One region of the Kitasatospora sp. NPDC088264 genome, then DNA from elsewhere that is predicted to be linked to it. Evidence: predicted binding sites of a transcription regulator. Region 1 holds the regulator's gene; each other region holds the start of a gene.

Region 1 (7,361 bases):
ACCCCGCCCCAGGTGCGGGTGCCGACCACCGGGCCGATGCCGAGCGTCTGGATGACGGCGTTGACGACGTCGCCGTCCGAGCCGGAGAACTCGTTGGCGAGCGCGACGACCGGCCCGCGCGGGGCGTCGAGGGGGTAGGGCACCGGGTGGTCGGTGTCCCGGATGGCGTTCCAGCCGACGATCCGGCGGGCGAGCTTCTCGATCACCAGCTGCGAGGTGTGGCCGCCGCGGTTCTCCCGGACGTCGACGATCACGCCGTCCCTGGCCAGTTCCACGGCCAGGTCGCGGTGGATCTGGGCCCAGCCGGCCGACTGCATGTCGGGGATGTGCAGGTAGCCGAGCCGGCCGCCGGACAGCTCGCGCACCGCGGCCCGCCGCCCGGCCACCCAGTCGTGGTAGCGCAGCGGCTCCTCGTCGGCGATCGGGACGACCACCGGGTGGCGCCGGTCGGTGCCGTCCTTGCCGGCCACGGTCAGCTCGACCGGCTGCCCGGCGGTGCCGGCCAGCAGCGGGGCCGGGCCGGTGACCGGGTCCACCGGGCGGCCGTTGACGGCGAGGACCGCGTCGCCCGGGCGGATCGCGGCGCCGGGCGCGGCCAGCGGCGAGCGGGCCCGGGGGTCGGAGGACTCGCCGGGCAGGATGCGGGCGATCCGCCACCGGTCGCCGTCCTTGGCGAGGTCCGCGCCGAGCAGGCCCTGGCGCCGGGCCGGCTCGGTGTACCGGCCGTACGGGATGACGTAGGCGTGCGAGGTGCCGAGTTCGCCGTGCACCTCCCAGAGCAGGTCGACCAGGTCGTCGTGCGAGCCGAGGCGTTCCACGAGCGGCCGGTAGCGGTCCAGCACGCCGGCCCAGTCGACGCCGCCGAGGTCGGGGCGCCAGAAGTTGTCGCGCATCAGGCGGCCGTTCTCGGCGTACATCTGCCGCCACTCGGCGGCCGGGTCGACGGTGACCCGCAGCCGGGCCAGGTCGACGCCCACCTCGTCGTCCTCACCACCCGCCTTGTGCTCGGCCGGGACGATCCGCAGCTCGCCCCCGTCCAGCACGGCCACCCGGGTGCCGTCCCCGCTGACCGCGAAGCCGTCCACGCCGTGCACCAGTTGCTCGACGCGGCGCTTCTTCAGGTCGAAGCGCTCCAGCACCGGCCGGGGCCGCTCGTCCTCGGGCGAGGCCGCCTCGTCGCCGAGTTCGCCGAGCAGCGGGGCGCGGGTCCACAGCACGCCGTCCTTGGCCGCCCTGAGCGCGTCGAACCGGCCGCCCTCGACCGGGAACGGGACGATCCGGTCCGCAATGCCGTCCAGGTCGACCCTGGTCACCGGCGCGGCGTCGCCGGCGGCCTCCTCGCCGTCCGCCCTCCTGCCGCGCAGCTCGTCCTCCTCCCCGCCGAGCGGGCGCCCGGCCCGCTGCGGCCCGAACGGGGACGGCGTGTCGGCGGCCAGCGTGATCAGGTACGGGCGGCAGCCGTTGGGGAACGACAGGTCGAAGACGTGCGAGTCGTAGACCGGGTCGAGGTTGCGCACCGACAGGAACGCCAGGTAGCGGCCGTCCGCGGTGAAGGCCGGCGAGGTGTCGATGAAGCGCTCCTGGGTGACCTCGCCGACCGTCCGGGCCACCAGGTCGGCCAGCACGATCTGGCGCAGCGAGTACGGGCCCAGCCGGTGCACCGGCCGCGACCAGGCCAGCCAGGCCGAGTCCGGGCTGAAGGCCAGCCCACTGACCTCGCCGTCGGCGCTGCGGTCCAGCTCGTGCACGGTGCCGTCGGCGAGCGCGACCAGCAGGACCCGGCCGTCGTGCACGCCGAGCGCGGCCTGCTTGCCGTCCGGGGACACCGCCAGGGAGTTGACCCGGCCGATCCGCCCGGCGGCCAGCCGGCGGCGCTCGGCGCCCTGCGCGTCGGGGGCGAACTCCAGGGCGTCCTCGCCCTCGGCGTCGGACACCCACAGCACGCCCTGGGCGCCGTCCTCGCCCGGCACCACCCGGGCCAGCCGCCCGCGCACCCCCGGGGTCTCGTCCAGCACCCGGGCCGGGCCCTCGCGGTGGGTCAGCCAGTGCACGTCGCCGCGCACCACCACGGCGCCGGCCCGGCCGGTGCGGTCGGGGGCGGCGGACTCCAGCCAGTGCGCGGCGTGCACCGGGCGGGGGCGGCGGCCGCTGCGCGGGCCGGCCAGCCGGATGTCGAGGCGGCGGGGCGCGGCTCCCGCCAGGTCGTCCAGCAGCCAGACGTCGCCGGCCCGGTGGAACACCGTCCGGGTGCCGTCGGTGCCGGCGTTGCGGGCGTAGAAGCCGTCCGGGTCGGTGGTGTGGCGGCGCAGGTCGGAGCCGTCCGGGAGGCTGGAGTAGAGCTCACCGACGCCCTCGTGGTCGGAGAGGAAGGCGATCCGGTCCCCCACCCACAGCGGCGAGTCGAGCTGGCCGTCCAACTCCTCGTGGACGCGGACGAATGCGTCCCGCCCGATCCACAACTTGCCCGCCCGGCCGCCCCGGTAGCGCTTCCACCAGGCCGGCTCGCGGTTGTTGACGGTGCCCAGCAGCACGCGGTCGCCGCCCAGCTCGAAGGCGAGCCCGCCGACCGGCCCGTACGGCAGCCGCACCGACTCGCCGCCGTCCAGCGGCACGGCGTGCGCCCAGCTGCGGCGCAGGGTCGCCTCGCCGGCGGTGGTGAGGGCGATCGGGCGCCCGTCGGCCGTCCAGCCCCGCACCTCGGTCTGCTCGCTGCCCCAGTGGGTGAGCCGCCGGGACGGCCCGCCGTCCACCGGCACCACGTGCACCTCGGGCGCGCCGTCCCGGGTGGAGGTGAAGGCGATGTGCCGCCCGTCGGGGGCGAACCGGGGGTGCCGGACGGGCACGTGATCGGCCGTCAGCCGCCAGGCCCGGCCACCGTCCAGCGGGGCCAGCCAGACGTCGTCCTCGGCGACGAAGGTGACCAGGTCACCGTGCAGATGGGGGTGGCGCAGGTAGGCGCCCGCAGAGGTGCTCAGGGGTTCCGTCACGCGGTCAGCGTAGGCACGTGCGCGCACGGCGCGGGCCGGTTCGGGCAGACTCCGACCGCACGGGCGCCGGCTACGACCAGCGGCCGGTGCGCCCCAGCAGCAGGGCGCCGGCGGCCACCCCGGCGGTGGAGGTGCGCAGCACCGAGGGGCCCAGCCGGTACGGCCCGGCACCCGCCTCGGCGAACGCGGCCAGCTCCTCCGGGGAGACCCCGCCCTCCGGGCCGACCACCAGCACCACGTCCCCGGCCGCGGGCAGCGCGGCCAGCGCCAGCGGCTCGGCGCCCTCCTCGTGCAGCACGGCGGCGAACGCGGCCCCGGCCAGCAGCGGCGCCAGCTGCCGGGTGGTCGCCGGCTCGCGCACCTCGGGGAAGCGCAGCCGGCGGGACTGCTTGCCGGCCTCCCGGGCGGTGGCCCGCCACTTGGCGAGCGCCTTGGCGCCCCGGTCGCCCTTCCACTGCGTGATGCAGCGCGAGGCGGCCCACGGGACGATCACGTCCACGCCGACCTCGGTCATGGTCTCCACCGCGAGCTCGCCGCGGTCGCCCTTGGGCAGCGCCTGGACGACGACGATCCGCGGCGCCGGCTCGGGCTCCCGGCGGACGGCGGCCACCGTGACGTCGATCGCGTCCTTGCCGAGCACCGCGGCGACCGTCCCGTCCACCCCGAGGCCCAGCCCGTCGGCGAGGGTCACCGCCTCGCCCGCCGCCAGCCGCCTCACCGCGGCCGCGTGCCGCCCCTCCGGCCCGTCGAGGCGCACCACGGAGCCGGGCGCGGCGGCGGCGATCCGCTCGGTCTCGACGACGAAGACGGGGGCGGTCATGCGGGGAACCTCCGGGGGTGGGGCGGATCGGGAACGCGAAAGGGGCGCCGGGCAGAACCCGGCACCCCCGCGCGGACGGCCAGGGCCCAGTAGCGGCCCCGGCCTAGGGCCTAGCGGCCGTTGAACGCGTCCTTGAGGCGCGAGAACAGGCCCTGCTGGCCCGGCGCGAACTGGCCGGACGGCCGCTCCTCGCCGCGCAGCACCGCGAGCCGGCGCAGCAGCTCCTCCTGCTCGGGGTCGAGCTTGGTGGGCGTCTGCACCTCGACATGCACTATCAGGTCGCCCCGGCCGCCGCCGCGCAGGTGCGTGATGCCGCGGCCGTGCAGCGGGATCGACTGGCCGGACTGGGTGCCGGGCCGGATGTCGACCTCCTCCAGCCCGTCCAGGGTCTGCAGCGGCACCTGGGTGCCGAGGGACGCGGCCGTCATCGGGATGGTGACGGTGCAGTGCAGGTCGTCCCCGCGCCGCTGGAAGACGGTGTGGGTGGTCTCGGCGATCTCGACGTACAGGTCGCCGGCCGGGCCGCCGCCGGGGCCGACCTCGCCCTCGCCGGCCAGCTGGATCCGGGTGCCGTTGTCGACACCGGCCGGGATCTTGACGGTCAGGGTGCGCCGGGCGCGGACCCTGCCGTCGCCGGCGCACTCCGGGCACGGGGTCGGCACGACGGTGCCGAAGCCCTGGCACTGCGGGCAGGGACGGGAGGTCATGACCTGGCCCAGGAACGACCGGGTGACCTGGGAGACCTCGCCCCTGCCGCGACACATGTCGCAGGTCTGCGCGGAGGTGCCGGGGGCCGCGCCCTCGCCGCTGCACGTGGTGCAGGTGACGGCGGTGTCGACCTGGAGTTCCTTGGTGGTGCCGAAGGCGGCCTCCTCCAGGGTGATCTCCAGCCGGATCATGGCGTCCTGGCCGCGGCGGGTGCGCGAGCGCGGGCCGCGCTGGCCGGCCGCGGCGCCGAAGAAGGCGTCCATGATGTCGGAGAAGCCGAAGCCGGCCGCCCCCGCGCCGAAGCCGCCCGCGCCCCCGCCGCCCGGCGAGAGCGGGTCACCTCCGAGGTCGTAGACCTGGCGCTTCTGCGGGTCGGAGAGCACCTCGTAAGCGGCGTTGATCTCCTTGAACCGCTCCTGCGTCTTCGGGTCCGGGTTGACGTCCGGGTGCAGTTCGCGTGCCAGGCGCCGGAAGGCCTTCTTGATCTCGTCCTGCCCCGCATCCCGTCGGACGCCGAGTACCGCGTAGTAGTCCGTGGCCACCAAATGCTCCGCTTGTTCCGCCTGTAGTAGTGCTGCGACTGGACACCGCCGTCAGAGGTTCCGACGGCGGCCTGTGCTACGACTCGGCCAGGATCTGGCCCACGTACCGCGCCACCGCACGCACCGCCCCCATTGTGCCCGGATAGTCCATCCGGGTCGGACCGATCACACCCAGTTTGGCCACGCTCTCGTCGCCCGAACCGTAGCCGACCGACACCACCGAGGTGGAATTCAGCCCCTCGTAGGCGATCTCCCGCCCGATCCGGACCGTCATCGCGGCGTCCGCCGTCTCACCCAGGAGGCGGAGCAGGACGACCTGCTCCTCCAGGGCTTCCAGCACCGGCTGGATGGTCAGGGGGAAGTCGTGCCCGAAGCGGGTCAGGTTGGCCGTGCCGGCCAGCATGATCCGCTCCTCGTTCTGCTCGGCGAGCGCTTCGAACAGCGTCGCCAGGACCGTGCTGACGGTCGGGCGGTCCGGCGGCTCGAAACCCGCCGGGAGCTCCTCCAGGAACCCCGGCACGTCCGGCAGCCGCTGGCCGACGGCCCGCGCGTTGATCCGGGCCCGCAGGTCTGCCAGGACCGTCTCGCCGACCGGGCCCGGGCAGTCGACCATCCGCTGCTCGACCCGGCCGGTGTTGGTGATCAGGACCAGCATCACCTTGGTCGGGGCCAGCGCCACCAGCTCGATGTGCCGGACGGTGGACCGCGACAGCGAGGGGTACTGCACCACCGCGACCTGTCGGGTGAGCTGGGCGAGCAGCCGCACCGTCCGCATGACCACGTCGTCCAGGTCGACGGCGCCGTCCAGGAAGTGCCGGATCGCCCGGCGCTCGGGGGCGCTCATCGGCTTGACCTCGGCGAGCTTGTCGACGAACAGGCGGTACCCCTTGTCGGTGGGGATGCGCCCGGCGCTGGTGTGCGGCTGGTGGATGTAGCCCTCCTCCTCCAGCGCCGCCATGTCGTTGCGGACGGTCGCCGGGGAGACTCCGAGGTTGTGCCGCTCCACCAGGGCCTTGGAGCCGACCGGCTCCTCGGTGCCCACGTAGTCCTGGACGATCGCGCGGAGCACGGCGAGCTTGCGGTCGTCCAGCTGGCGAACCTCACCGGCCATGGGGCACACACCTCCGTCTTCGCACGTTGTCCGTTCGTGTCACGCATGCTGCTGCCCGCTCCGGGAGGATCCCGGCTCCGGCACCCGCTTTGGCACTCTGAACCTGCGAGTGCCAAAACCGTACCTGCCAGTGTAAGGCCCGGGCCCAACGGCAGGAACGGCCCGGCCGGAGTGATCCTGCCCGCAGTTCCCGGCGCGGGGGTGGTGCCGCGGGGCCGTCCGGGTGGCAGCATCGAAGACGACGGCGAATGGAGGAGCAAGCAATGTCGAGCTCGGGCCAGCACACCCGTTTCGCGCCCGACCGCGGTCTGACCGGCCGCATGGTCGTGACGATGTTCGTGATCGGGCTGCTGTACGTCGGTTTCACCGGTCTGCTGATCGTGCTGCTGCGCGGCGCCTGGCCACTGATCGTCCTGATCTCCGGCGGGCTGTTCGTGGCCCAGTTCTGGTTCAGCGACAAGATCACCGAACGGGCGATGGGCGCCCACCAGGTGACCCCTGAGCAGTACCCGCAACTGCACGGCACCATCGACCGGCTCTGCGCGCTGGCCGACATGCCCAAACCCCGGGTGGCGGTCGCCGACAACGACATGCCGAACGCCTTCGCCACCGGCCGCAACCCGCAGAACGCCGTGGTGTGCGTCACCACCGGCCTGCTGCGACGGCTGGAGCCCGAGGAACTGGAGGGCGTCCTCGCCCACGAGCTGTCCCACGTCGCCCACCGGGACGTCGCGGTGATGACCATCGCCGGCTTCCTCGGCGTCCTCGCCGGGGCCATGACCCGGATCGCCATGTACGGCGGGTTCATGGGCGGCAACCGCAACAACAACGACCAGAACGCGGCCATCGTCGCCCTGATCATCCCGCTGGTGTCGATGGTCGTCTACGCCATCAGCTTCCTGCTCACCCGGCTCCTGTCCCGCTACCGGGAACTCGCCGCCGACCGCGCCGCCGCCCAGCTCACCGGCCGGCCCAGCGCCCTCGCCTCCGCGCTCACCAAGGTCACCGGCCAGATCGCCGCCATCCCCAGCAAGGACCTGCGCCAGGCGCAGCCCTACAACGCCTTCTACTTCGCCCCCGCGCTGAGCGCCCGGGAGACCGCCTCCCAGCTGTTCTCCACCCACCCGACGCTGGAGAAGCGCCTGGAGCAGCTGGCGAAGATCTCCGAGCAGCTCGGCCGCTGAGGCCCCGCC
Region 2 (7,361 bases), on a different contig from region 1:
GCTCCATCCCGCCCCGGGCCCTGGTGCGGAGCGCTCCGCACCAGGGCCCGGGGTGTGTCGCGGGGCTCTTAGGCTGGAGGGACGGGACGATCCGGACGGCAGTCGACGGGAAGCGGAAGTGAGCAGGGTGAGCGAGCAGGGGCAGGCGCGGGAGCCGGAGCAGGGGCAGGGGCAGGGGCAGGGGCAGGGACAGGGTGAGCAGCAGGGGCGGGAGGAGCGGCCGGCGGCGCCGAAGGCCCGGCTGGTCTTCCGGGACCCGCTGGACCAGCAGTCCCGGGACGACACCGACACCGGCTGGGGTGAGCGCCCCGGGGCGGGGGAGAGCGGTGGGCGGGGGCTGGACTGGTACCTGAGCCAGCGCCCGCCGCACCACGGGGACTGAGGAGCGGTGCTCAGCGCTGCGGGGCGATCAGCGCGTCGCGGATCTCGGTGAGCAGTTGGACCTCCTTGGCCTCGGCCTCCGCCGCCGTCTCGGCGGTGCTCTTCCGCCTGGCGGCCAGCCTGTTCATGGGCACGATCAGGACGAAGTAGACGACGGCCGCCGTGATCAGGAACTGCAGCAGGGCGCTGAGCACCGATCCCCACAGGATGAGGATCCCGGACGTGACCTCGCCGGTGGCGTTCAGCTCGCAGGGGCCCTTGAGGCAGGAACTGTAGGACGCCAGGTCCTTCGTTCCGAAGACGCCGACGATCGGATTGATGACGCCCTTGACGAAGGCGTTGACGATGTTGGTGAAGGCCGCGCCGATGACGACGGCGACGGCGAATTCGACGACGTTTCCACGCAGCAGGAATTGCTTGAAGCCTTTCATGCCGCCGTGAACGACGAAGTCGTTGCCCGGTTACGGGTGATCTTCCGTTGGGCCGGATTGACAACCCGTCCGGCCCACCGGGCCGCCCGGCGGCGCCGGCAGCCCGGCCCGCGCGGGCCCGACCGCGAGCGCCGCGGCCACCGCGAGCAGCACCAGCGCGGGCACCCCGGCCCGGTGCCGTACGGCGTGCCGCCAGCGGTGCCACCCGCCGGCCCCGCGCCGGATCGGCGGGAAGCGCGGTACCTCCCGCCGGGGCGGTACGGCGGGTGCGGGCAGCGGTACGGAGAGGCTCATGGTCGTCATGGTCACCACCGAGATCGTGGGGGCCGCTCCTGTGCGGGCCGGTCGTTCTCCGGCGACCCCTACGATGTGCGCCGCGCGCCGCCCCGGAAAGCCCTTCTCCGCAGCCTGTGGACAACTCGGGCCCTGTGGACGAATTCGTACACCCGCACGAGTGCATCCGGCCCGCCCGGGATGACGAACCGGGGCGACGAGTGGTGACGGCGAACCGGGACGACGAAGGCCCGCCGCCCCGCGAAGAACGCGGGGTGGCGGGCCTTGTCGATGCGCTGGGCGTCCGGCGCCGAGGTCAGCTCGCGGCCGGAGCCGGGCTGGAGGAGCTGGAAGAGCTCGAAGAACCGGAGGACGAGGACGTCGATGACGTCGAGGACGACGCCGGGGTCGAGCCGGACGACGACGCCGAGGAGCTACCGGAGGAGCCTGCGCCCACCGTGCTGCTGGAGGACGAACGGCTGTCGGTGCGGTAGAAGCCCGAGCCCTTGAACACGACGCCCACGGCCGAGAAGACCTTGCGGAGCCGTCCCTGGCAGTCGGGGCACGTGGTCAGCGCCTCGTCGGTGAACTTCTGCACCGCCTCCAGGCCGTTGCCGCACTCGGTGCACTGGTACTGGTACGTGGGCACTTGTCTTCCTCCTGGCACTCTCGCCTGATGAGTGCTAACGATGGTCAATGATGCGGCATTCCGCTGGATCAGTCCAGCGACTCCGATGTGAGATGAGCCGTGGCCGAGCCGCGCACGCTCTTCCACCGCGGCTCCGCGCCGCCCCCACCGCGCGCCGCCCACGGCTTCGCGCGGTGCGCCACCGCGTGCCCGCTCAGCCCTTGGCCGCGCCCACCAACTGCGGCGCGGCGCCGCGCTCCGGTGCGGCCGCGACCACCTGGCCCGGCGCGGTCAGCAGGTGCCGCAGCGACACCAGCGCGATCAGGCCCAGGCCGGCGCCGGCCACCGGCACCAGGAACCCGCTGGACGGCCCGTGGCCGTCGATCAGCTGCCCGGCGATCATCTGGCCGACCGCCAGGCCGAGGCCGATGGCGCCGGTCAGCCAGGTGAACGCCTCGGTCTTGGCGCCGTCCGCGACGAGCGTCTCGACCAGGGTGTAGCCGCTGATCAGGGTCGGCGCGATGGCCAGGCCGCAGACCAGTCCGGCGACGGCGAGCGCGATCAGGTTGGGCATCGCCCACAGCGTCGAGCAGCCCAGCACGAGCAGGGCGTAGCTCATGATCATCCGCTGCTGCACGGCCCGCCGCCAGGCGATCACGCCGTACAGCACGCCGGCCACCATCGAGCCGCCGGCGAAGATCCCGTACACGGTGCCGGCGGCGGCGTGCTGCCCGACCGAGTCGGCGAAGGCGTTCACCGAGACCTGCATGCCGCCGAACACGGCGCCCACCCCGAGGAAGGCCCCGGCCAGCAGCCGGACGCCGGGGGAGGCGAGTGCGGAGGCGCGCTGCACGCCGGGCTGGGGCACCGCCCGGGCGGGCGCGGTGCGCCGCTGGGCGGCGAAGGCCAGGCCGCCGACGAGGGTCAGCGTGGCCTCGGCGATCAGCCCGGCCGAGGGGCTGACCGTGGTGGCGACGGCGGTGGCCAGGATCGGGCCGATCACGAAGGTGAACTCGTCCGTCACGGACTCGAAGGCGAACGCGGTGCCCACCTTGGCCGCGGACGAGGCGGACGCGCCGTCCGCGGTGAACTCGGCGATCCAGCGGGACCGGACCATGGCGCCGATCTGCGGAACGCTCGCGCCGGCCGGGACGGCGGCCAGGAACAGGCTCCAGGCCGGTGCGTGGCCGAGCGCCAGCGCGATCAGCGCGCCGACCGAGGCCGCGTGCACCACGACGGTCGGGACGAGGACGGCGGTCTGGCCGTACCGGTCGGCGAGCCGGCCGGTCTGCGGGCCGATCAGGGCCTGGGCGACGGCGGCGACGGCCGCGACGGTGCTCGCGGTGCCGTACGAGCCGTGGGTGTCCTTGACGAGCAGCAGGATGCCCATGCTGAGCATCGCGTACGGCAGCCGCGCGAGGAACGCCGGTGCCAGGAACGTCCAGGCGCCGGGCGTGCGCAGCAGCGCGCCGTACCCGACCCGCACGGGGGCGGGGGCGCCGGCGGCATCGGCGGTGCCGTCGGCAGGGGTGGCGTTGGCGGTGTCACGCGGGGTCGCGGTGTCCGCGGGGTCGTCGACCGTTCGGCGGGCCGTCACGGTCGGTCCTTCCTGCTGCCTGGTAGCGCGGCAGGGCATGGGGTGGCCCCGACGGCGCCGAGAGTCGTCCTCTCGCGCGTCGACCGGGGTAGATACCGGGCCGGCCCGGCGTGGTGGCCGAGGTCCGGACCGCGGCCGCCGAACGGTCGCGCCAACTCTGCTTCAGGCAGATGCTGGGTGTGATCTGACCATCATACATATACGCGCGTAGATGTCGCGCGAATCCCCAGACTACAAGGCCCGTCCAAAATTGTCCTGCCCATCGAAGGTGAACAGCTGGTGAGGCCTTCCGGTCTTCCGGCCTTGCGGTCGCCACCCGCCGCCCACTTGCCCGGCTCAGCGCCCGACGGCGGGTCCCACCGCCCGACGGCGGGTCTCACCGCCCGTTCAGCCACCCCGCGAGCTTGCCGCCCTTGTCCACGGCCCGCAGCCGCCGTTCGGCCGCCTCGCCGACCTCGTCGGTGGTGACCACCAGCAGCTCGTCCCCGCCGCGCAGCACCGTCGCCTTGTCCGGCACGAAGGAGCTGCCCTCCCGCACCACCAGGGTGACGGCGGCCCCCTTGGGCAGCCGCAGCTCGCTGACCTCCACGCCGGACATCCGGGAGCCGGGGGAGAGCGCGACCGACAGCAGGTGCCCGTGCAGCTTCTCCAGCGGGGCGGACTCGATGTCCAGGTCCTGGCCCATCGAGCCCTCGCCGATCCGCAGCTGCTTGGCCACCCAGGGCAGGGTCGGGCCCTGGAGCAGGGTGAAGACGACGACCAGGATGAAGACGATGTTGAAGACGTCCTGGGCCTTCGGCGCGCCCGACACCAGCGGGATGGTCGCCAGCACGATGGGCACCGCCCCGCGCAGCCCGGCCCAGCTGAGCAGCGCCTGCTCCCGGCCCGGAACCTTGAACGGTGTCAGCGTCAGCACCACGGACAGCGGCCGGGCCAGGAAGACCAGCACGCCGCCGATCACCAGCGCGGGGACCACCGCGGAGCCCATGGTCTCGGGCGTGCAGAGCAGGCCGAGCAGCACGAACATGCCGATCTGCCCGATCCAGGCCAGGCCGTCGGCGAAGCCCCGGACGGCCGGGCCGTGCGGCAGCTTGGCGTTGCCGAGGATCACCGCGCAGATGTAGACGGCGAGGAAGCCGGAGCCGTGCAGCAGCGCGCCGCCCGCGTAGGCGAGCACGGTCAGCGCCATCACCGCGATCGGGTACAGGCCGGAGGAGGGCAGCGCGACGTGCTTGATCCCGTACGCGCCGAGCTTGCCGACCGCGAAGCCGACCGCCGCGCCGATCGCCAGCTCGGCGATGATCGTGCCGACCAGGACGTACCAGGAGTCCAGCTCGCCGGTGGTGGCGAAGGCGACGACCAGGATGACCACGGGCGCGTCGTTGAAGCCGGACTCGGCCTCCAGCAGGCCGGTGAGCCGGTGCGGCAGCGGGACCATGCGCAGGACGGAGAAGACGGCGGCGGCGTCGGTGGAGGAGACGATCGCGCCGAGCAGCATCGAGGTCCGCCAGTCCAGGCCGACCAGCCAGTGCGCGCCGGCCGCGGTGACGAACACGCTGACCCCGACGCCGACGGTGGCGAGCACGGTGGCGGCCGGCATCACGGGTCTGACCTCGCGCCAGCTGGTCTTGAGGCCGCCCTCGGCGAGGATCACCACGAGCGCCGCGTAGCCGAGCACCTGGGTCAGCTCGGCGTTGTTGAAGGAGACGCCGATGCCGTTCTGGCCCAGGGCGACGCCGATCCCGAGGTAGATCAGCAGGCTCGGTAGCCCTGAGCGGGTGGATATCCGCACGGCGACCACCGCGACCAGCAGGATCACGGAGAACTCGAGGAGGAGCTGGTTCAGGTGGTCGATGTTCACGCAGTGGCACCTCGTGCAGGCAGGGGCGGGCGGGGTGTCTGGTGGTGCTGGAGGGCGCGACCCGTTAAGAAGGCGTCAATGCTCCTGTTGCGGATCGTTACTCAGTCTAACATTTTGCCATATCTTTAGTTTCTTTTCCTCCTCGGGCCCCCAACCGCCGCTTCCGGGCCTCCTCGTTGACCTCCTCCGATCCCACGGTGAGCGTCCCCCGTGCACGCCGCTCGGCCGACTCGGCCTAATGTGGTGCCCTGTCACGGCCCCCGGCCCTGGACACGCCCGCCCGCCCCGAAGTCAGGACCGCAAGGACCCAGATGCCCCGCTCGAAGAAGTTCCGGCGCGCCCGTCTGATCGTGATCGTGCTGGTCGTGCTGCTGGTGGCCGGCGTCGGCTACGGCGGCTACCGCGGGGTCACCGCGGTCCGCGCGTCCTTCCCGGAGGTCGACGGCACCGTCAAGGTGGCGGGCATGAGCGCGCCGGTCGACGTCAAGCGGGACGCCAACGGCATCCCGCAGCTCTACGCCGACACCAACGAGGACCTCTTCCGCGCCCAGGGCTACGTCCAGGCGCAGGACCGCTTCTGGGAGATGGACGTCCGGCGGCACATCACCGCCGGCCGGCTGTCCGAGATGTTCGGCGACGGCCAGGTCGACACCGACGCCTTCATCCGGACCATGGGCTGGCGGCAGGTGGCGCAGAAGGAGTTCGACACCAAGCTGTCGGCCGACACCAAGAAGAACCTCCAGGCCTACGCGGACGGCGTGAACGCCTGGCTCGCCGAGCACCCCGGCGGCGAGAAGGCCTCTCTGGAGTACGCCCTGCTCGGCGCCGTCAACGGCGACTACCAGCCCGAGCAGTGGAGCCCGGTCGACTCGGTGGCCTGGCTCAAGGCGATGGCCTGGAACCTCTCCGGGAACCTCCAGGAGGAGATCGACCGCTCGCTGCTGGCCCAGGACTTCGGTCCGGACAAGATCGCCGAGCTGTACCCCGACTACCCGTACACCCGCAACGGCACGATCGTGAAGACCGGCACGGTGGCCGGCGACAACTACCGCCCCGCCGACGGCTCGCCCCCGTCCGGCGGCGGCACCGCCACCACCCAGGGCGCGGCCACCACCAAGGCGCTGCTCCAGGGCCTCACCGACCGGATCGACGGCATGCCGCAGCTGCTCGGCCGCCCCGGCCAGGGCATCGGCTCCAACTCCTGGGTCGTCGCCGGCACCCACACCACCACCGGCAAGCCGCTGCTGGCCAACGACCCGCACCTCGGCCCCGGCCTGCCCTCCGTCTGGTACCAGATGGGCCTGCACTGCCGCACTAGCTCGCCGGCCTGCCAGTACGACGTCTCCGGCTTCAGCTTCGCCGGCATGCCCGGCGTGATAATCGGCCACAACAAGGACGTCGCCTGGGGCTTCACCAACCTCGGCGCCGACGTGACCGACCTCTACCTGGAGAAGGTCACCGGCCCGGACACCTACCAGGTCGACGGCAAGGACGTGAAGTTCGACCTCCGCAAGGAGACCATCAAGGTCGCCGGCGGCGACGACCGCACGATCACCGTCCGCACCACCCAGACCGGCGCCCCGCTCATCTCCGACCAGAGCACCGAGCAGCAGAACGTCGGCAAGTACGCCCCCAACGGCAGCGCCGCCCCCGACCGCGGCACCGGCGGCTACGGCGTCGCCCTGCAGTGGACGGCGCTGAACCCCGGCAAGACCATGGACGCGGTGTTCGAGCTGGACCGGGCCCGCAACTGGGACGAGTTCCGGGCCGCCGCCAAGGACTTCGCCGTCCCCGCGCAGAACCTGGTCTACGCCGACGCCAAGCACATCGGCTACCAGGCCCCCGGCGACATCCCGGTCCGCGGCAAGGGCGACGGCACCTACCCGGCCCCGGGTTGGGACTCCACGTACCAGTGGAAGGGCTCGATCCCCTTCACCGCCCTGCCGTACAGCCTGGACCCGTCCGCGGGCTACATCGTCACCGCGAACCAGGCCGTGGTGGACCCGAGCTACAAGTACTCGCTCACCAAGGACTGGGAGTACGGCACCCGGGCCAAGGAGATCACCGACCAGATCGAGGGCCTGCTCAAGAACAACGGCAAGATCTCGCCGGACGACATGCAGACCATGCAGCTGGACAACACCAGCATCATGGCCAAGACGCTCGTCCCGCTGCTGCTCAAGCAGCAGA
Region 3 (7,361 bases), on a different contig from region 1:
TCCGGCCGGGCCCGGCGAGCACTTCGCCCTGCCCCCCCGGGTCACGCCAGGCTGCGCCCCTTCCCGGAGTCCCCGCCGAACCATCCGCCGAACCGTCCGCCGGGCCCGCCGCCGGCCCCGATCCGGCGCATCGCCACCGCGGCCGCCACCAGGAGCAGCAGCACCGGCGCCGCCATCGGCAGCACGTGCCAGAACCCGCGGCCCTCGCGCCAGATGTTGAACAGGCCCGCGAACATCGTCAGCGACAGCACCGCGACCCCGACGGCCGCCGGCAGCACCCGGCCGCGCAGCGCGGTGAAGGTCAGCAGCAGCGGCCCGATCAGCAGCGCCGCGAACCACTGCATGTCCAGCGGGAAGGTGGAGTCGCCCCAGTGCTGGAGCGCCACCAGCAGCCCGCCCCCGAGGACCGAGGCCAGCGCCAGCCCGCCGGAACGCCAGGAGGCCCTGGGCAGCAACTCCGTCGGCGCCGCGGCCAGCAGCAGCGCCCCCAGCACGAACGGCATGGTGGCCACGCTGCTGTCCCCCACCCCCCAGAGGTCGAATTCCGGCGGCAGCACGACGGCCTGCGCCAGCACGAACAGCGCGGAGACGGCCTGGAGCAGCGAGATGACCCGCACCGCCGTCCAGCGCCCCGTCACGACGGCCACCGCGAGCAGCAGCGCGATCACCGGCGGCGCGATGGTCAGCGCGTACGTGGTGTACGAGGGGTCCCAGGTCAGCCGGCGGGCGGCCCGCTCCGCATCGCTCACCCACGGCACCAGCGCCGCGCCGGCCAGCGCCCCGGCGACCATCGGCGCGGCCAGCGCGAGCACCCGCCCGGCCAGCGAGGAGCCGGTCAGCCCGAGCCGCACCCGCAGCCCGTACGCGGCCAGGTCGAACGCCTCACGGGCGACGGCCGAGCGGCCCGCCTCCGCCGTGGTGTCGGCGAACACCGCGGCCAGTTCCTCGCCGCGCTCCCGGCGGTAGCGGGGCGGGTAGAACTGCAGCGCCGCCCGCAGCGCGGTCGAAGGCGCCCCCATCGTCGGTGTGGTCATGGTCATGCGAAGAACCCCCTCATCATCGACTTCCCCTCCGGCTCCGGCTTGCCCTGGAGCGCCGACCAGACGTTCGCGAGACGGCGCTCCGCCTCGGTGGCGACGGCCCGCAGCCGCTCCGCCTCGGAGGCCAGCGCCTCCCGGCCGACGCTGGTCAGCGCGTAGCTGCGCCGCGCCCGCCCGTCCACGACCTCCTCCGCGGCGACCTCGATCAGCCCCTGCTGGAGCAGGCGGTCGAGGGCGCCGTACAGGGTGCCGGTGCGCATCTTGACCCGGCCCTCGGAGATGGCGGCGATCTCCTGGATGAGGGCGTAGCCGTGTCTCGGGGCGTCCGCCAGAGCGGTGAGCAGCAGCAGCGTCGGCTCCTGCATCGAGCGTTCAGTCATACGACTACATATATCGTCAACCTACCTATAGGTCCAGTACTCCCGCCGCCCGGTCCACGACGCGGACCACGAGCGGACTGGGAACGGACCAGGAGCGGGCTGGGAGCGGACCACGAGCGGGCTAGGAGAGTTCCCCCACCGGCGCGACCACCGCGCCCTGCTTGCCGCACACCCAGTGCGGCTCCGGCCCCAGCTCCGGCTCCACGCCGAGCGCGTGCGGGTCCCCGTCGGCGGCGCAGGCGGTGCACAGCGGCCAGCGCCCGTACGCCTCCAGCAGCGCGTCCTGGATGTCCTGGGCGACCAGCCCGAGCACGTACCCGGTGCCGTCCGGCCACTGCTCCAACCACCAGCGGCGGTGCGTCACGGCCTGCTCCACCAGGGAGACGACGGCGGCGTCCGCCACGTCCCGCGAGGTGAGGTCGGCCAGGATCAGCGCCCGCGCGTTGTGCAGCGCGGTCTCGATGTCGTCGGAAGCCATCTGTCCATTCTCCGGTAGAACGCCGTGTGGGCGGCCCCCCGAAGGGGACCGCCCACACGATCAGGAACCAGCCGATCCGATCGGTGCGATCAGGATCAGAAGTCCATGTCACCGCCCGGCATGCCGCCGCCGGCGGCCGCAGCGGCCTTCTCCGGCTTGTCGGCGATGACGGCCTCGGTGGTGAGGAACAGCGCCGCGATGGAGGCGGCGTTCTGCAGCGCGGAGCGGGTCACCTTGGCCGGGTCGATGATGCCCTCGGCGATCAGGTCGACGTAGGTGTTGGTGGCCGCGTTCAGGCCGTGACCGGCGGGGAGGTTGCGCACCTTCTCCACCACGACGCCACCCTCCAGGCCGGCGTTGGTCGCGATCTGCTTGATCGGGGCCTCCAGCGCGACCTTGACGATGTTGGCACCGGTGGCCTCGTCGCCCTCCAGCTCCAGCTTGTCGAAGGCGACCGAGGCCTGGAGCAGCGCGACGCCACCACCGGCGACGATGCCCTCCTCGACGGCGGCCTTCGCGTTGCGGACGGCGTCCTCGATGCGGTGCTTGCGCTCCTTGAGCTCCACCTCGGTGGCCGCGCCGGCCTTGATGACGGCCACGCCGCCGGCCAGCTTGGCGAGGCGCTCCTGGAGCTTCTCGCGGTCGTAGTCCGAGTCGCTGTTCTCGATCTCGGCGCGGATCTGGTTCACGCGGCCGGCGACCTGCTCGCTGTCACCGCCACCGTCGACGATGGTGGTCTCGTCCTTGGTGATGACCACCTTGCGGGCGGTGCCCAGCAGGTCGATGCCGGCGTTCTCCAGCTTGAGGCCGACCTCCTCGGAGATCACGGTGCCACCGGTGAGGATGGCGATGTCGCCGAGCATGGCCTTGCGGCGGTCGCCGAAGCCCGGGGCCTTGACGGCGACGGACTTGAAGGTGCCGCGGATCTTGTTCACGACCAGGGTCGACAGGGCCTCGCCCTCGACGTCCTCGGCGATGATGACGAGCGGCTTGCCGCTCTGCATGACCTTCTCCAGCAGCGGCAGCAGGTCCTTGACCGAGCCGATCTTGGAGTTGGCGATGAGGATGTAGGGGTCCTCGAAGGTCGCCTCCATGCGCTCCAGGTCGGTCGCGAAGTAGGCGGAGATGTAGCCCTTGTCGAAGCGCATGCCCTCGGTGAGCTCGAGCTCCAGACCGAAGGTGTTGCTCTCCTCGACGGTGATGACGCCTTCCTTGCCGACCTTGTCCATGGCCTCGGCGATGAGCTCGCCGATCTGGGTGTCGGCGGCCGAGATGGAGGCGGTGGAGGCGATCTGCTCCTTGGTCTCCACGTCCTTGGCCTGGGCCAGCAGCTGGTCGGAGACGGCGGCGACGGCCTTCTCGATGCCGCGCTTCAGGGCCATCGGGTTGGCGCCGGCGGCGACGTTGCGCAGACCCTCGCGAACCAGGGCCTGGGCGAGCACGGTGGCGGTGGTGGTGCCGTCACCCGCGACGTCGTCGGTCTTCTTGGCGACCTCCTTGACGAGCTCCGCGCCGATCTTCTCGTAGGGGTCCTCGAGCTCGATCTCCTTGGCGATGGAGACACCGTCGTTGGTGATCGTGGGGGCGCCCCACTTCTTCTCCAGCACGACGTTGCGACCCTTGGGGCCGAGCGTGACCTTCACTGCGTCGGCGAGCTGGTTCATGCCACGCTCAAGGCCGCGGCGAGCTTCCTCATCAAAGGCGATGATCTTGGCCATCAGAAGTGGTCCTCCGGGACACGGTCGACTGCTCGGACCAAGGGGTGCCCGCGACGGACGGCCCTGGTGTGCGGGGGTCCTTTCCCCTACCGCTCCCGGGGGCCTCACCGACCCGGTCCGCTGTCACTCTCACGCTGTGAGTGCTAACGCCAATAATTAGCACTCGGGGTGGTCGAGTGCAAGCCCAATCGCGATCCCGCGAGCCGCCCGGGGCGCTCCCGCCGACCCGCGCAACTCCCCGCCGGGGAACGCCGACGGGCCCGTACGACGCGTGTCGCACGGGCCCGTCGAGAAGCGAGTGGTCACCAGCCGTGGGCCGCGCCGAGCTCCTGGGGTCGGAAGGGGGTCACACCGCGGCGCGGACCATGTCCGCCTGCGGGCCCTTCTGTCCCTGGGAGATCTCGAACTCGACCCGCTGGCCCTCCTCGAGGGTGCGGTAGCCGTCCATCTGGATCGCGCTGTAGTGGACGAAGACGTCCGCACCACCGTCGACCGCGATGAAGCCGTAGCCCTTCTCCGCGTTGAACCACTTGACGGTGCCCTGAGCCATTCCGAACTCCCCTAGTGCTGTGCTGGCCCTTCACGCGCCCGCAGGTCGCGGGCCCGGGTCTGGTTTGAAGGCCGGCCCGGGGAACCCCCCCTGGGCGCAGCCGTGCACGCCGCAACCCTCCGCCGGGGGTGCCTGACGGCGCCCTGTGAGCGGGTGATTACGTCGACCGCGGCTGAATGTATCCGGATCGACGCCCTCTGCAACAGGGTCAGCTGCGGGGAATTCCGGCACCACGCCAAGGGGCAGGACGGGCCAAAGCGGGAGGAATTCGGCATTTCACGCCGGACATAGCGGACGGATTACTGCAAATCCCCGCGGGAATTCTGACATCTGCCTGACATGTTTCACGGCCCAGGCACCCGACCGGTCTCAGCGGCCGGACGACCGTCCGGCGATTCGCGGGTGATTCGCGGGTGAGGATGAGGGGAAGCCCTGTTCCCAACCGAGCCACACTCTACTCCGACTTGACCCCGCCATATTCCCGCCGAAATGCGGCCGGCCGCCCGTGCGTACGGAGAACGGAATTCCGTACGCGCGGACGGCCGGTCGGACGAGCGGCTCGGGCGGGGTGCCCGGATCGGGGCGCGGCTCAGCAGCCGCCGGCCACCGCCGGGATGATCGAGACGCTGGCGCCGTCCGCGATCCCGGTCGCCAGGCCCTCGGCGAAGCGCACGTCGTCGTCGTTCACGTAGACGTTGACGAAGCGGCGCAGCTTGCCGGCGTCGTCCAGGATGCGGGCGGCGATCCCCGCGTGGTTCTTCTCCAGGTCGGCGATGACCTCGCCCAGGGTGGCGCCCTCGGCGGCCACCTCGGCGGCGCCGCCGGTGTAGGTGCGCAGGATGGTGGGGATACGGACGTTGGCGCTCATGGTTCTCCTAGCGGACAGGGCCCAGCGGGGTGGGGGGATTCAGGCGGACGCGAGGCCGGCGTCGTGGAAGGACGCCAGGGTCGGGCGGATGACGGCGGTCATCCCGGCCCCGGCGACGGCGTCCAGGGTCTTCAGGCCGTCGCCGGTGTTGATCGCGACGGTCTCCTTGGCCGGGTCCAGCTGGCCGGTCTCCACCAGCTTCTTCAGCACGCCGACGGTCACCCCGCCCGCGGTCTCGGCGAAGACGCCCTCGGTCCGGGCCAGCAGCCGGATCGCGTCCACCACCTCGGCGTCGGTGACGTCCTCGACCGCGCCGCCGGTGCGCCGGGCGATGTCCAGCACGTACGGGCCGTCCGCCGGGTTGCCGATCGCCAGCGACTTGGCGATGGTGTCCGGCTTGACCGGGCGGATCACGTCCTGGCCGGCCTTGAACGCCGCCGACACCGGGGAGCAGCCCGCCGCCTGGGCGCCGAAGACCTTGTACGGCCGGTCCTCGACCAGGCCGAGCCTGATCAGCTCCTGCAGCCCCTTGTCGATCTTGGTCAGCTGGGAGCCGGAGGCGATCGGGATGACGATCTGCTCCGGCAGCCGCCAGCCGAGCTGCTCGCAGATCTCGTACGCCAGCGTCTTGGAGCCCTCGCCGTAGTAGGGGCGCAGGTTGACGTTGACGAAGCCCCAGCCCTCGCCGGCCGGGTCGCCGATCAGCTCCGAGCAGAAGCGGTTCACGTCGTCGTAGTTGCCCTCGATGCCGACCAGCTCGCCGCCGTACACCCCGGCCATGACGACCTTGCCCTGCTCCAGGTCGTGCGGGATGAACACGCAGGACTTGAAGCCGGCCCGGGCGGCCGCCGCGCCCACCGCGCCGGCCAGGTTGCCGGTGGAGGAGCAGGAGAGCGTCGTGAAGTCGAAGGCCCGCGCGGCCTCGATGGCGCAGGCCACCACGCGGTCCTTGAACGAGTGGGTCGGGTTGCCCGAGTCGTCCTTGATGTGCAGCTGCGCGGTGAAGCCCAGCTCGCGGCCCAGGTTGTCCGCCTTGACCAGCGGGGTCCAGCCGGGGTTCAGGTTGGGCTTGGTGGCGACGTCGGCCGGGACGGGCAGCAGCGGCGCGTAGCGCCAGATCGAGCTCGGGCCGGCCTCGATCCGGCGGCGCAGCGCCTCGGCGTCCTCGCTGCCGAAGTCGTACGCGATCTCCAACGGGCCGAAGCACTCCAGGCAGGCGAAGCTCGGACCGAGCGGGAAGCGGGTGCCGCACTCCCGACAGGACAGCGCGGTGGCGGGGCCGAGGTCCACGGATGCGGGTGCGACAGTGTCGATAGCCATGATGGCGGAGGCCTCTCTCCTCATCTTCCCCGTGGCACGGTCGCGCCACAGGCCGGAATTGGCACCTGTCCCGCCGGGGCCTGTCGACAGACAGCCGCGCGAGAAGGTTGCCGGGACGTCAACGGGCCGTTCCCTCAGTCCCTCTGGATGAGCTTGTGAAATTGTGGTGGTGCTCAACGGCGACCCCGGCGTGCAAAGGTCCGGCCGCTGTACGAAGACTGTATCCGAAGGCGTCAACCCCGAACGGGATCGTCCGCCACGCGAGATGGCGCGTCCCACCGACCCCGCCGAGGAGAGTCCCGTGCCCGCCGAACCGACCCCCGCGCTGCTCCCGCAGGCGGCGTCCTGGCTGCGCCGCCGCTCGTGGAGCGCGGTCGACCGGCCGGTGCACGCCCTGCTGGAGGCCAAGCGCCGGACCGGCCACACGGTCAGCGTGGTGCTGCCCGCGCTGGACGAGGAGGCCACCGTCGGCGACATCGTCCGCACCATCCGCCGCGAGCTGATGGAGCGCCTCCCGCTGGTCGACGAACTCGTCGTGGTCGACTCCGGCTCGGCCGACGCCACCGCCGCCGCCGCCGCCCGGGCCGGCGCCCGGGTGGAGTACCGCGACGCGATCCTGCCCCGGCTGCCCGCCGTCCCCGGCAAGGGCGAGGTGCTCTGGCGCTCGCTGCTGGTCACCCGCGGCGACATCGTCTGCTTCGTCGACGCCGACCTGCGCGAGTTCGACCCGGCCTTCGTCTCCGGCATCCTCGGCCCGCTGCTCACCGAACCGGACATCCAGCTGGTCAAGGCCATGTACGACCGGCCGCTGGAGACCGAGGGCGCGGTGGTCCCGGCCGGCGGCGGCCGGGTCACCGAACTGGTCGCCCGCCCGCTGCTCAACCTGCACTGGCCGGAACTCGCCGGTTTCGTCCAGCCGCTCGGCGGCGAGTACGCGGCCCGCCGCGCGCTGCTCGAACGGCTCCCCTTCCCCACCGGCTACGGCGTCGAACTCGGCCTGCTGGTCG

Evidence for each region. Region 1 encodes HrcA, which represses chaperone genes, less so after heat shock. Its sites were predicted from a motif close to TTNGCACTCNGNNNNNCNGAGTGCNAA; they were not measured.
Region 2: AB0O82_RS20225 (FmdB family zinc ribbon protein) is a predicted target of HrcA. The motif match lies at 1,746-1,772, and genes of this name have one in related genera.
Region 3: groL (chaperonin GroEL) is a predicted target of HrcA. The motif match lies at 3,773-3,799, and genes of this name have one in related genera.

The regions. Positions count from the first base shown of each region.
Region 1 is NZ_JBFBIR010000073.1:13,875-21,235, forward strand. Features, by position in the region: gene AB0O82_RS34320 (PDZ domain-containing protein) at 1-2,987, opposite strand, end outside; gene AB0O82_RS34325 (16S rRNA (uracil(1498)-N(3))-methyltransferase) at 3,058-3,807, opposite strand; gene dnaJ (molecular chaperone DnaJ) at 3,918-5,057, opposite strand; gene hrcA (heat-inducible transcriptional repressor HrcA) at 5,134-6,168, opposite strand; gene htpX (zinc metalloprotease HtpX) at 6,432-7,352, shown strand.
Region 2 is NZ_JBFBIR010000024.1:52,878-60,238, reverse strand. Features, by position in the region: gene AB0O82_RS20240 (hypothetical protein) at 119-382, shown strand; gene mscL (large conductance mechanosensitive channel protein MscL) at 393-812, opposite strand; gene AB0O82_RS20230 (hypothetical protein) at 843-1,115, opposite strand; gene AB0O82_RS20225 (FmdB family zinc ribbon protein) at 1,402-1,734, opposite strand; gene AB0O82_RS20220 (MFS transporter) at 1,928-3,199, opposite strand; gene AB0O82_RS20215 (potassium/proton antiporter) at 3,687-5,171, opposite strand; gene AB0O82_RS20210 (penicillin acylase family protein) at 5,483-7,361, shown strand, end outside.
Region 3 is NZ_JBFBIR010000021.1:6,099-13,459, reverse strand. Features, by position in the region: gene AB0O82_RS18550 (hypothetical protein) at 42-1,040, opposite strand; gene AB0O82_RS18545 (PadR family transcriptional regulator) at 1,037-1,420, opposite strand; gene AB0O82_RS18540 (hypothetical protein) at 1,542-1,898, opposite strand; gene groL (chaperonin GroEL) at 1,994-3,616, opposite strand; gene AB0O82_RS18530 (cold-shock protein) at 3,963-4,166, opposite strand; gene AB0O82_RS18525 (MoaD/ThiS family protein) at 4,756-5,034, opposite strand; gene thrC (threonine synthase) at 5,074-6,354, opposite strand; SAM riboswitch class I at 6,372-6,508, opposite strand; gene AB0O82_RS18515 (glucosyl-3-phosphoglycerate synthase) at 6,656-7,361, shown strand, end outside.